DNA from 4 places in the Streptomyces sp. NPDC017890 genome. Region 3 is predicted to be linked to each of the others. Evidence: riboswitches for the same ligand, from Rfam matches in the RefSeq annotation. Region 3 holds a riboswitch; each other region holds the start of a gene.
The links. A riboswitch is a leader RNA that binds a small molecule or an ion and turns the genes downstream of it on or off. The one in region 3 is predicted to bind cyclic di-AMP.

Region 1 (3,176 bases), on a different contig from region 3:
ACGGATGTGCATTCCACCCCCGGGATGAAGTACAGTAAAGACACAACGACGCGGGGTGGAGCAGCTCGGTAGCTCGCTGGGCTCATAACCCAGAGGTCGCAGGTTCAAATCCTGTCCCCGCTACTGAAGACCGAAGGCCGGAATCCATGAGGATTCCGGCCTTCGGTGCGTTCGCGTTCGCGACACATGCACCCGCTCCGTCACCCGTCCGGCCCCCACGGCTCGCCCCCCGCCCCCGCTCCGGGAAATCTGGAGGACGGGACGGCAAGCGGCGCAGACGTGCGGGGTGGCGGGAGACGAGTGGTGCGGCCAGGTGACGTGGACGACGAGGGGGCGTACGCCAGGGCCGGCGGCCGGCTCCCCGGCGACCCCGTGCCGGACCCGGGGCTCGGCGGCGGTGCGGAACTCGTGCCGTCGGCCGAGGGGCCACCGCGGCGGTGGCGGACCTCGTACGGGCGGACCTTCGTACGCCTGCTCCCCGTGCTGCTGATCGTCGTCGCCATCCTGTACGACCTCTTCACCCCGAGGTACTTCACCGCAGGCCCCCTCTACACGGCCGCGCCCCTGGTGGCCGCCCCGATCTACTCACGGCGCGGCACGGCGCTCACCGGTGTCGCCGTGGTCGCCGCCGTCGTCGGGCTGCAACTGAGCAAGGGCGTCATCCACTACGTCGACTCCCTCACCGAGCTGATCACCATCGCGACGGTCGCCGTGCTCGCCGTCCTCGTGAACGGCTTCGTCCGCCGCACCGGCGAGCGCCTCGTCTCCGTGCGCGAGATCGCCGAGGCCGCCCAGCGCGCCGTACTGCCCGAGCCCGCCGAACGGATCGGCGGCTTCGAGATCGCCGCCTGCTACGAGGCCGCACAGGCCGACGCCTTCATCGGCGGCGACCTCTACGCCGTACAGGACAGCGCGCGCGGTATCCGGCTCATCGTCGGGGACGTGCGCGGCAAGGGCATGGGCGCGGTGGGCGCCGTCGCCGTCGTGATCGGCGCCTTCCGGGAGGCCGCCGAGCAGGAGGCGACGCTGGAGGCGGTGGCGCAGCGGCTGGAGCGGGCGTTGGCCCGCGAGGGGTCCCGCCGGGACGGACTGGACGCCTTCGAGGGATTCACCACCGCCGTACTCGCCGAACTCCCGCACGGTGACGGGGTCGTCCGCATCGTCAACCGCGGCCATCCGCCGCCCCTGCTGCTGTACGCCGACGGCACCCTGCGCCCGCTGTCCGCCCGGGAGTCGGCGCTGCCGCTCGGCATGGGCGAACTCGGCGTGTGGCCCGACCGCGCGGAGGAGGCCGAATTCCCCGGCGGGGCCACGCTGCTGCTGTACACCGACGGAGTGTCCGAAGCCCGTGACACCCAGGGCGAGTTCTACGACCCGTACACGCGGCTGGCCGGCTGCGTCTTCCGGCATCCGGCGGAACTGCTCGGCACCCTCGCCGACGACGTGCGCCGGCACTCCGGGGGCGGCATGGCCGACGACATGGCACTGCTCGCCGTACGACGACCCTAGACCGAAGTCACCGGGCGTGACGGATCGACCGCCCTCCGCATAACAACTGACACACCATCAGAAAGTTGTGGCCAGAGGGGGAATACTGAGACGGGGTCAACTCGCCCCGCTTTGGCCTTCTGTGAGGCGTACATCCCGGCCGGATTCGTTAATGATCAAGAGGAACCGCTTGGTATCCGAGCCTCGCGTCTATTAACGTTCGATAACGCAGCGCGGTCGTCCCAGCCGTCACAGAAGGCGGCTCCGTGCGCACGCGCCGAATCCCGCAAGGGAACCGGGGAACCACCACATTGGGGTGAATCGGGCGTATGACGCCGTGGAGACACGGCGGATATACGCGCGTAGGAGACCTTCCTGCTCCGAACCCGTCAGCTAACCCGGTAGGCGAAAGGAAGGAAAGGAGTACGCCCACGTGGCGTCCAACCGGCCTGCCCCCGAGGCCCCGTTCGTGCCGAACCAGCACGACACCGACACCTTCGGCTACGACGGCCACCGCGCCGAAGAGGGCCCCTGGGAGGAGTGGAATCCCACCGCGGAATCCATCCGTCCCGTACGCGGCCGGCACCGCGTCGCCAAGCAGCGCGGCGGACTCGCCCGCAGCTCCACCGTCCTCGGCGTCGGTGTCATAGCCGCAGTCGGCGCCGGCGGCATGGCCACCGCGCAGACCGGCAAGCCGCCGGTGTCGATCTCCATGCCGGACATGCCGAACGTCGGCTCGCTCATCTCCGACGACGAGGAGCCGGAACCCGAGGGTTCCGCCACCCCGCTCAGCGGCATCGCCACGGTCTCCGCCGACACCTCCGAGGACACCGGCGACGCCGGTGAGACGCTGCGGGCCCGGATCATGGCGCAGGCCGAGCAGCAGCAGGCCCAGGTGGAGAGCAAGGCCGCCGCCGAAGCCGCCGCCGCGGCCGAGAAGAAGGCCGCGGAAGCCGCCGCCGAGGCGGAGAAGGAGGCCCAGGCCAAGGCCGCCGCCGCCAAGAAGAAGGCGGAGGAGGAGGCCGCGAAGAAGGCCGAGGCCGAGCGGCTCGCGAAGCTGGCCAGGCAGTACACCCTGCCGACCTCCTCCTACACGATCTCCTCCAGCTTCGGCCAGGCCGGCGCCTACTGGTCCTCCGGCTACCACACCGGACTGGACTTCGCCGCCCCCACGGGCACGCTGCTCAAGGCGGTCCACAGCGGCACCATCACGTCGGCCGGCTACGACGGGTCGTACGGCTACAAGACCGTGCTCACCCTCGACGACGGCACCGAGATCTGGTACGCCCACCAGTCCTCCATCAGCGTCAGCGTCGGCCAGAAGGTCGCCACCGGTGACGTCATCGGTCGCGTCGGCGCCACGGGCAACGTCACCGGCGCCCACCTCCACATGGAGGTCCACACGGCCGACGGCGGCGGCATCGACCCGATGGCGTGGCTGCAGAGCAAGGGCCTCACTCCCTGAGTCCGAGCCTCGCCTCTCGCGTGAGTCCGGGCGTCGCCTCCCGCGCCGCCCGTCCCACCCGTCCCCTCTGATCCGCGCTGATACCCGCTGATCCTGCTGGTCCCCGGCGGTCCTGACGGCAACCCCCCGACGTCAGGGCTGCCGGTTCGCCGGTTCGTACGGGCTGTACGAGGCGTACGCGGCCGGTGCGGGGTACGGCGCCGGGGCCGTCGCGGGGTGGCCG
Region 2 (3,176 bases), on a different contig from region 3:
TCCACGCCCCGCCGTCCACGTCCCGTCGTCAGGCCACCGCCGAGATCCGCATCTTGATGTCGTCCGGCGACAGCGTCCCCTTGGCCGTCACGTGGTCCCCCGACGACTCCCCGCGCAGCCGGCGTCCGATCCACGGCACCAGGTACTCGCGTGCCCAGTGCACGTCGTCCCGCCGTACGTGGAGGGTGCCGCGGGGCGGCAGCTGCGGCCAGGCCTGGTCCGGGTCGGCCGGCACCCGCAGGCCGAGGGCCTGACCCGCGCGCAGCGCCACGCGCGTGTGGCCCTCGGGCGACAGGTGCAGCCGGTCGGCGTCCCACGCCCTGCGGTCCTGGACGCTCCGGAGCGACCACAGGTCGAGCACGGGGCAGCCGTGGCGGTCGGCGACGGCGCGGACGTGCCCGTTGTACGTGGCGATCTTGCCGCGCAGATGCTTGAGGACGGGCACCCCACGGGTGTCGAAGCCGGTCGTCACGAGGACGGTGCCGGCCACGGCGGTCAGCGCGGCCACCGCCCGCTCGAACCGCTCCGCCACCTCGTCGGGATCGGTGCCGGGCCGGATGATGTCGTTGCCGCCCGCCGCGAAGGAGACCAGGTCCGGCGCGAGTCCGGCGACTCGCGGGATCTGCTCCGCCACGATCTGGTCGAGCAGCCTGCCGCGCACGGCGAGGTTGGTGTACCTGAAGTCGCCCTCGGGGCGTCGGTCGGCGAGCAGTACGGCGAACCGGTCGGCCCAGCCGACGAACGCCCCGTCGGGGCCGGGGTCGCCGACGCCCTCGGTGAAGCTGTCCCCCACCGCCACGTACGACCCGATCACTTCTCTGCTGTCACTCTTCGAATCGTCTGCCACGTCGGCCCATGATTCACCTTGGAATGTGACCTACGCGACCGTAGAAAGGGTTGACGGGCGGTGAGAAAGACCACGCCTAAAGTGTTCACCAATTCAGGAATACACCGAAGGCCGGACCCGGGGATCGGGGTCCGGCCTTCGGTCGCGCGAGACCGCGCCGAACCGTCGTCAGAGAGAGACGCCGTGCGAGCGCAGGTACGAGATCGGGTCCACGTCCGAACCGTAGTCCGGCGTGGTGCGGATCTCGAAGTGCAGGTGCGGGCCGGTCACGTTGCCGGTGGCACCCGAGAGGCCGACCTGCTGGCCCGCCGTCACGGACTGACCGGCGGAGACGGATAGCGAGGACAGGTGGGCGTACTGGGCGTAGTGGCCGTCGGCGAGCTGGATGACGACCTGGTTGCCGTACGCGCCGCCCCAGCCGGCGGAGACGACGGTGCCCGCGCCGACGGCCTTGAGCGAGGTACCGGTCGGGACGACGAAGTCCGTGCCGGTGTGGTAGCCACTGGACCACATGCTGCCGGTCTGGTGGTACGGGGTACCGACGCTGCCGCCGGGGACGGGCGACGTGAAGCCGCTCGTGGCGCCGGCGGACTGGGCGCTCGCGTCCGAGGAGTCCGACGAGTCCGACGAGGAGGTCTTCGCGGCGTCCGACGACTTCTCCGGCGCGGCGGGCTTCTCGGCCGCCGGCTTCTTGGACTCGGTGGAGGAGGACGGGGCCGACGACTTGGCGGCCTGCTCGCCGATCGAGAGCTTCAGGCCGGGGTGGATCATCGACGGGTCCGCGCCGACGGCCTCGCGGTTGTCCGAGTACAGCTTCTTCCAGCCGCCGTCGACGTCCTGCTCGTCAGCGATCTTCGAGAGGTAGTCACCGCTCTTCACGGTGTACGTCCGCGAGTCCGAGTTCTTCTCGGCGCTGTCGCCGGCGGCCTTCTTCGCCGTCGTCGGTATGGACCGCACGGCCTGCTCGGAGACGGACTGCGCGGGAGCGGCGTGGGCAGCGGCGGCGCCCATCAGCGGGAGCGCGAGCGCGGCGCCACCGGTTCCGGCGACGGCGATGGTGCGGGTCAGGCGCATGGCCCTGGTACGGCGGTGCTTACCCTTCGCGGGCATGGCGAGTTCCTCTCCGGCGCCTGCGAGGTGAGCTGTCGGGTGCGAGCTGGAGATGCCCGGCCGCGCCGAGACGCGGCTTTACCCCAAGCCGTTCCGGGAACCGGAACAGGCGGTTGTACCTGTGGGTCCCCCGCTCCTGCCGTGTACGGGTGGTGGATGAGTGCGGGCTCCGGTCGGCGGCAGGATTAGGCGTCCGTCCGGATCGGTGGTGAACGTAAGGGACCGGGGCGCGCAGGGACAAGCGAGGTGTTCCATGGACGGGTGTTCCGATTGATCCTTTACGGGGATTACCGGTCACCCTCCGTCGATTCGCGGAGCGCCGCTTCATGTAAACGGCCTTGAAAACCCGCTGTATTACGTGAACATGATGGGCAACGCACGGTCACGGATATGACGCTGCTCACGCGGCACCTCGCCAGCCCCTGCCATTTCAGCGCTAGTTGGAATTCAGGTGCTAATTCGGACAGAAGTCTTGGAAGTGGCGTAGTCGGGCGGTCGTGACGTCGAGGCCCCAGGGCCGTGCCGTATCGTCGAGTGGCGCCCGTCGGCGAGCAGCGTCGACGGGGCGAAGTGGGAGGAGTCCCCGTGACGCAGCAGGTCCCGTCGACCGAACCCGAGCTGGCCGGTGTGCGCAACTTCCGTGACGTGGGCGGACTGCCGACCGTGGACGGGCGGCGGGTGCGACAGGGGGTGCTGTTCCGCAGCGGTCACCTGGCGCACGCCACCGGGGAGGACACCGCGTTCCTCGCCTCGCTGGGCCTGCACACCGTCTTCGACTTCCGCAACGCGGCCGACCAGAAGCTCGAGGGTCCGGACGTCGAGCTTCCGGGCGTGCGGAATGTGAACCTGCCACTGAGCGATCCGGCCGACGGCGCCGAGTTCTGGAAGATGGTCCGCGACGGCGACCTCGGCCAGCTGCGCGAGATCCTGGCGGGCGGCAAGGGAGCCGACCGGATGATCGGCTCCTACCGCATGATCATCAAGGAGCGCACCGCGGAGCACTCACGGGTGCTGCACGCGCTCGCCGAGGACAGCGTCCCCGCCCTGATGCACTGCGCGGCCGGCAAGGACCGCGCGGGCCTGTCGATCGCCGTCACCCTGCTCGCCCTGGGCGTCGAGCGCGAGGCCGTCGTCGACGACTACCTCAAGTCCAACGCCGCGCACCGCCGCTACAAGGTACGCCGCAGCAGCTCCGCCGCCTCGGCCTACTCCCCCGAGG
Region 3 (3,176 bases):
ACGGCGAGAACGGCCTTCTCGACGCCCTTGCCGAGGTAGCGGCCCGGGTCGCCGTCACGGAGCTCGATGGCCTCGAAGGCGCCCGTTGAGGCGCCGGACGGAACGGCGGCACGACCCGTGCTGCCGTCGTCGAGGCCGACCTCGACCTCGACCGTGGGGTTGCCTCGGGAGTCCAGGATTTCCCGGGCTACGACGACGTCGATGGACGGCACGAGCATCTCCTTCTTCAATGTGACGCTTCGGTGTGACGCGCGGGTCCACAGGACCGCAGCGGCTCTGCGGGACCGAGCCTAACCGGCTCCGGGCGATCGGCCAGCCGATCGCCCACCCGCTGGACAGAACCGAGAGTAAATTGTTTCCGAACGGAACAAAGACGTTTCCGGAAACCGGTCCGGATTCGGGGCGTGAAAAACCCGCCCCGGTGCGTACGGGGGAACACGCACCGGGGCGGGAGCAAGGGGGCCGCCGCTTACTTCAGGTGCAGCTGCTGGCCCGGGTAGATCAGGTCGGCGTCGTCGACGATGTCGTCGTTCAGCTTGAACAGCTTCGCCCAGCCGCCCTTGACGTCGTGCTCCTCGGCGATCGAGCTGAGGGTGTCGCCCTCGACGACCTCGTACTCGCCGTCGCCCTTCTCGACCTTCTTGCCGGTCGGGGTGGTGACGGTCTCCTTCTTGGCGGCCGGGCGCTCGTCGGAGCGGGAGGCCTTCTGCTCGGTGGAGCGGTCGGCGGTGGAGCCGCCGCTCTGGCTCTGCGAGCTCTCGGAGCTGCCGGAGCCCTGCGCGGAACCGCTGCCCTGGCTCTCGCTCTCGCCGGAGCCGCCGCCGGTGTACGCGGCGTTCGACAGGCCGGTACCGCAGACCGGCCAGGCACCCTTGCCCTGGCCCGCGAGCACCTTCTCGGCGATCTCGATCTGCTGCGCCTTGCTGGCCTGGTCGGCGGTGGCGGCGTACTGCGTGCCGCCGTAGCCGGCCCAGGTGGAGGCGGAGAACTGCAGACCGCCGTAGTAACCGTTGCCGGTGTTGATGGACCAGTTGCCGCCGGACTCGCACTGGGCGACGGTGTCCCACTCGGAGGCGGTGGCGGCGGAGGCGTTGCCGGCCGCCATCAGCGGGGCGGCGACGGCGGCACCGGTGACGCCGGCGACGGCGATGACGCGGGTGGCCTTGGACGGGCGACGGTGCTTGCCCTTGCCGGAAAACAGCATGGTTGATCCCCTCACCGACGCCTGCGAGGTGAGCTGTCGGGTTCGGGCCGGTTGAGTTGCCCGGCCGGGTTCCTCGCGGAACTCGGCTCCACCCCTAGCCACTCCGGTTCAACTGCCCGGCGCGGCACTTACCTTGGGTCCCCCGCTCCTGCCTTCGGCGCTTGACGCGACGACTGTTCCCGGACGGCCGCTGGCAGGATTCGGCGTTGCGGCAGCCGGGGCCCGCGATGGCGAGCGGTCATGACCGTAGACACGCGCTCCGCGGTTTTTCAAAGACGATCACGGCTTCTGAGACCTATCTCTCACGAGATCCAAAACGGACATAGAGTCTCTAACCGTGACGTGAACTCCCTCTACTTTTCACCCGTTTCGCCCGTGAGCGTGAGCGTCTGACCGGGCAGGATGTGGTCCGGGTCGGCCCCCACGACCTCCTTGTTGCCGACGTAGAGCGCATGCCACCCGCCGTCCACGTCGAGGGAGTCGGCGATGCCCCAGAGACTGTCGCCGGAGCGCACGGTGTAGGAGCCGTCCACGGCCTGGCGTGCCTCACCCTCGCCGCGCGAGGCGTGCCGCCCCGACGACTCGGCCGTGCGGCCGTCCGCCACCCCCTCGTCGGCACTGCCGCCTCGATGCCGGCCCGCGCCGGACTCGTCCGTGTCGGTGAGAGCCGAAGAGCCCTCGCTCTGCCCCGGCTTGTCCGATTCGCCGACCTCCGGAGAGGTCGTGGGCGAAGCGCCGGTGTCGCGCGGACCGGTGCTCTTCCTGGGGTCGGTTTCAGGGGACGTGTCGGACTTGGTCGTATCGTCCCCACGGTCCGACGAGGAGTCAGGGGAGGGCGAGGCCGGGGAGGAAGGGGAGGAGGGGGATGCCTCGGACGTGGGTTTGGACGGCTCCGACGGCTGGGACGCCTCCGTCGAGCCGGACGAGCTGGTCAGGCCGGGGGTGTCCGACGTCCCCGAGGTGTCCGATCCCTCCGACGAGCCGTCACCCGCCGCACCCGTGCCACCGCCGACGGACGCCGAGTCGTTGCCCAGGCCCGCGAGCAGACCACAGGTCGGCCAGGCGGCGATGCCCTGGTCCGCGTGCAGCTTCTCGGCGACTCTCACCTGCTGGGAGCGGCTGGCCTGGTCGGCACTGGGTGCGTACTCCAGGCCGCCGTACTGCTCCCAGGCGTCCTGGGACAGCTGCAGGCCGCCGTAGTACCCGTTGCCGCTGTTCTGGCTCCAGGCGCCGCCGGTCTCGCACTCGGCGACCCGGTCCCAGTTCGCCCCGTCGGCCGCGTGGGCGCCGGTGGCACCGAGGAGTGGGATCGCGATGGCGGAGCCGGTCACTCCGGCGGCGACGACCAGGGCGGGAGCCTGGCGGGGGCGGCGGTGACGACCGTTCCCGGAGAGCATGCGACGACCTTTCACGAGACAACGGGGACCGCGCGACGGGTGATGCTCGGGGCGCCACGCTGATTCGTGAACGTATAGGCAGATGATCGCTTGTCACAAGTTCATGCCGCGCAGATCACGTGAAGATCACAGAGTTGAGCGCGTGTCACCTTTGCGTCGGAGACGGGCCCTTGCCCGCCCACGAAGGACCATCGCCCGACCCCGACCCCGACGACGACGGACCATCGCCCGACGACGACTCGACCGGAGTGAACGAGACGGGCAGGGTGCGCAGCCCGCGCATGATGAGTCCGCCGCGCCAGCGCAGCTCGGCCGGCTCCGCTGCGAGGCGCAGGTCCGGCAGGCGGGTGAGGAGCGTGCCGAGCGCGGTCTGCCCCTCCAGCCGGGCGAGCGGGGCGCCGAGGCAGTAGTGGATGCCGTGGCCGTACCCGAGGTGCTGGCTGTCCCGGCGGGAGAGGTCCAGGGTGTCGGGGTCCGTGAACCGCTCCGGGTCCCGGTCGGCGGCGGCGAGGACGACGAGGACGGGGTCGCCGGCCGCGATCTCCTGCCCGGCGATGGTGAGCGGCCGGGTGGCG
Region 4 (3,176 bases), on a different contig from region 3:
CTCCACCAGCGCGGCCTTCGCCTCACACTCCCTGAGCGGAGCCAGCGCCGCCCGGGCGTCCTTGGCGTACCGGACCGTGTCCCGTCGCGCCTGCTCCAGCGCCGGGTGGGCGCGCAGCAGCCGCAGCGCCTCCGCGTGCCGCGCGTCGTCGCTCAGGTCGGAGTCCAGCAGCTCGCACAAGGCGATGTCCTCGGCGAGCCCCAGCCGGGCCGCCCGCTCGCGCAGCCGCAGCACCGGCAGGGTCGGGATGCCCTCGCGCAGGTCGGTCCCGGGCGTCTTCCCCGACTCCTGGGAGTCGGAGGCGATGTCCAGGACGTCGTCCGCGAGCTGGAAGGCCACGCCGAGCCGCTCGCCGTACTGGGTCAGCACGTCCACGACCGTCTCGTCGGCGCCGGACATCATCGCGCCGAACCGGCAGGAGACCGCCACCAGCGATCCCGTCTTGCCGCCCAGCACGTCCAGGTAGTGGTCCACCGGGTCCCGGCCGTCCTGCGGCCCCGCCGTCTCCAGGATCTGACCGGTGACGAGCCGTTCGAACGCCAGGGCCTGCACGCGGACCGCCTCGGGCCCGAGGTCGGCGAGGATCTGCGAGGCGCGGGCGAACAGGAAGTCGCCGGTGAGGACCGCGACCGAGTTGCCCCAACGGGTGTTGGCACTGGCCACGCCACGGCGCACGGCTGCCTCGTCCATGACGTCGTCGTGGTAGAGGGTGGCGAGGTGGGTCAGCTCCACGACGACGGCCGAGGGCACGATGCCGGGGGCATAGCGGTCGCCGAACTGGGCCGAGAGCATCACCAGCAGTGGCCGGAATCGTTTGCCGCCGGCCCGCACCAGATGCTGGGCGGCCTCCGTGATGAACGGAACCTCGCTTTTGGTTGCCTCAAGCAACCCTTCCTCGACAGCAACCAATCCGGCCTGGACATCGGCTTCCAGAGCCTGGTCCCGCACGCTCAGCCCGAACGGCCCGACGACGGTCACGAGGGGTCTCCTGTCTGCTGGTGTCTACTGGCGATTACCTGGTTTGTCGATAGGTCGCTGCCACCACTCAAGTCAGCGTATCCGGTCACCTTTCGATCACCGCTAGCGCCCACCGTTACAGGCTGGTCGGTATCGGATCATGCACAGTATGTTTTTGATCAGGTGATATGAGCAGGTATTGATCGACATCGCCAGGGCCGGAACCCGCCACCGAAGATCACATCACCCCTCCCAACGGCTCGCACGCCGAATACGTCACCCACTCGGCCCACTGCGCCCCCACCCCGAACGGATGCCCCCGCAGTGCGCGGAAACACCGGTCCGGGCGGGGTCGCGCACGGGGCACGCACGGCGATGGGCCCGCCCGGTCGCCGATCGGCACCCGAAGACCTCCCCACCGACGGCCGATTGGCCCCAATCATCCCTAATGCCCGATTCACCCCTCTTGACGGAGCGGGTGAGTTGGCTCACTCCTCCACACCCGCAGGCAACCCCGCCGCCGGCTGCGCCCTCCCTTTGCCCCGCAAGCCAGTTGAGCCTTGGCAGCCGCAAAGGATCAAGTACCCCAAACCCCCCAGACCAAGGTCAACAGGCGCGTTGGGTGATTCCTGCACTTGTTTCGGACATGTGCTGTCGCATACGTTCCCGGCCTGTCGGGTGGACGCCGAATCCTGCCACCGCCCGAACGCACAGTCATCCGCCAACAAACTCGCAGGCAGGAGCGGGGGACCCAGGTAAGCCGCCGCACCGGTCACCACCGGAGCGGCTCGGGGTGAAGCCGTGCCCGTCAGGGCCCGGCCGGGCACCTCCCCGCCCGAACCCGACAGCTCACCTCGCAGGCGTAAGGAGAGGGACTCACACATGTCTGCCAACGGTCAGAACCGTCACGCCCGGACCAGCCGCCTCGCCCGCAAGCTGGCCGTGGCCGGCACCGGCGCCGCCGTGCTCGCCCTGCCGATCATCGGCGCCACCAGCGCGTCCGCGGCCACCCCGGCCGCCACCACGACCGCCGCGACCGCCACCGCCGCGGCGACGACGTACCCGGACAACCTCGACGGCTGGATCCGGGAGTCGCTCGACATCATGGCCCAGCACGGCATCCCCGGGACGTACGAAGGCATCCACCGCAACATCATGCGGGAGTCGTCCGGCAACCCGCTCGCCATCAACAACTGGGACATCAACGCCATCAACGGCACCCCGTCCAAGGGCCTGCTCCAGGTGATCGCCCCGACCTTCGAGGCGTACCACGTGCCCGGCACCTCCTGGGACCCGTACGACCCGGTCGCCAACATCACCGCGGCCTGCAACTACGCGGCCGACCGGTACGGCTCGATGGACAACGTCTTCGGCGCGTACTGAGCCGCGACGGCTGAGTCGGCACCGGCTCGCCCGTACCGCCTGAACCGCGACGGGCGAGCCGTACCGACTGCCCGTACCGACTGGGCCATCACGGCCGAGCCGTACCGACTGCCCGTACCGACTGGGCCATCACGGCCGAGCCGTACCGACTGCCCGTACCGACTGAGCCATGATGGCTGAGCCGTACCGACTGGGCCGTGGTGGCTGAGCCGTACTAAGGGGCTCCGAAGATCCGCTCGAGGACGACGGCCACGCCGTCGTCCTCGTTCGTCGTGGTGACCTCGTCGGCCACCGCCTTGAGTTCGGGGTGGGCACCGGCCATGGCGACACCGTGGGCGGCCCAGTCGAACATGGGGATGTCGTTGGGCATGTCCCCGAAGGCGATCGTCCGCCGCCGGCTCAGCCCCAGACGCTCGGCGGCCAGCGCCAGGCCGGTCGCCTTGGTGATGCCGCACGGCTGGAGCTCCACCGTCCCCGGCCCCGACATGGTGACCGTCGCGAGGGAACCCACCACCGCGCGCGCCGTCGACGCCAACTCGTCGTCGGACAGCTCGGGGTGGCGCAGCAGGACCTTGCTGATCGGTGTGCTCCAGAGTTCGTCGCGCCGCTCGACCCGCACCGCGGGCAGCGTCGGGTGGGGCATCAGGTACCCCGGCTCGATGAGGGTGAGGCCGTCGACGCCGTCCTGGTCGACCGCGGCGTGCACCTGCCCGACCTCGGCCTCGATCTTGCCGAGCGCGGTCTCGGCCAGTTCCCGGTCCAGGGTGACCGACCACAGCATCCGGTGCGCGCCGGCGTCGTACACCTGCGCGCCCTGGCCGCACACCGCGAGCCCC

Region 1: it holds a riboswitch for cyclic di-AMP, as region 3 does, so the genes downstream of both, ACH4F2_RS20410 (M23 family metallopeptidase) here and ACH4F2_RS17890 (transglycosylase family protein) in region 3, are expected to answer to the same signal.
Region 2: it holds a riboswitch for cyclic di-AMP, as region 3 does, so the genes downstream of both, ACH4F2_RS34765 (peptidoglycan DD-metalloendopeptidase family protein) here and ACH4F2_RS17890 (transglycosylase family protein) in region 3, are expected to answer to the same signal.
Region 4: it holds a riboswitch for cyclic di-AMP, as region 3 does, so the genes downstream of both, ACH4F2_RS03565 (transglycosylase SLT domain-containing protein) here and ACH4F2_RS17890 (transglycosylase family protein) in region 3, are expected to answer to the same signal.

Annotation. Positions count from the first base shown of each region.
Region 1 is NZ_JBIRHU010000015.1:14,976-18,151, reverse strand. Features, by position in the region: tRNA gene ACH4F2_RS20420 (tRNA-Met) at 50-123, shown strand; gene ACH4F2_RS20415 (PP2C family protein-serine/threonine phosphatase) at 319-1,509, shown strand; cyclic di-AMP (ydaO/yuaA leader) riboswitch at 1,754-1,910, shown strand; gene ACH4F2_RS20410 (M23 family metallopeptidase) at 1,922-2,953, shown strand; gene ACH4F2_RS20405 (PrsW family intramembrane metalloprotease) at 3,086-3,176, opposite strand, start outside.
Region 2 is NZ_JBIRHU010000054.1:3,357-6,532, forward strand. Features, by position in the region: gene ACH4F2_RS34760 (SGNH/GDSL hydrolase family protein) at 29-814, opposite strand; gene ACH4F2_RS34765 (peptidoglycan DD-metalloendopeptidase family protein) at 1,016-1,957, opposite strand; cyclic di-AMP (ydaO/yuaA leader) riboswitch at 1,962-2,119, opposite strand; gene ACH4F2_RS34770 (tyrosine-protein phosphatase) at 2,543-3,176, shown strand, end outside.
Region 3 is NZ_JBIRHU010000012.1:148,145-151,320, reverse strand. Features, by position in the region: gene eno (phosphopyruvate hydratase) at 1-212, opposite strand, end outside; gene ACH4F2_RS17890 (transglycosylase family protein) at 470-1,204, opposite strand; cyclic di-AMP (ydaO/yuaA leader) riboswitch at 1,208-1,374, opposite strand; gene ACH4F2_RS17885 (transglycosylase family protein) at 1,558-2,601, opposite strand; gene ACH4F2_RS17880 (cytochrome P450) at 2,747-3,176, opposite strand, start outside.
Region 4 is NZ_JBIRHU010000002.1:151,003-154,178, reverse strand. Features, by position in the region: gene ACH4F2_RS03570 (polyprenyl synthetase family protein) at 1-978, opposite strand, end outside; cyclic di-AMP (ydaO/yuaA leader) riboswitch at 1,667-1,834, shown strand; gene ACH4F2_RS03565 (transglycosylase SLT domain-containing protein) at 1,840-2,340, shown strand; gene ACH4F2_RS03560 (HAD family hydrolase) at 2,555-3,176, opposite strand, start outside.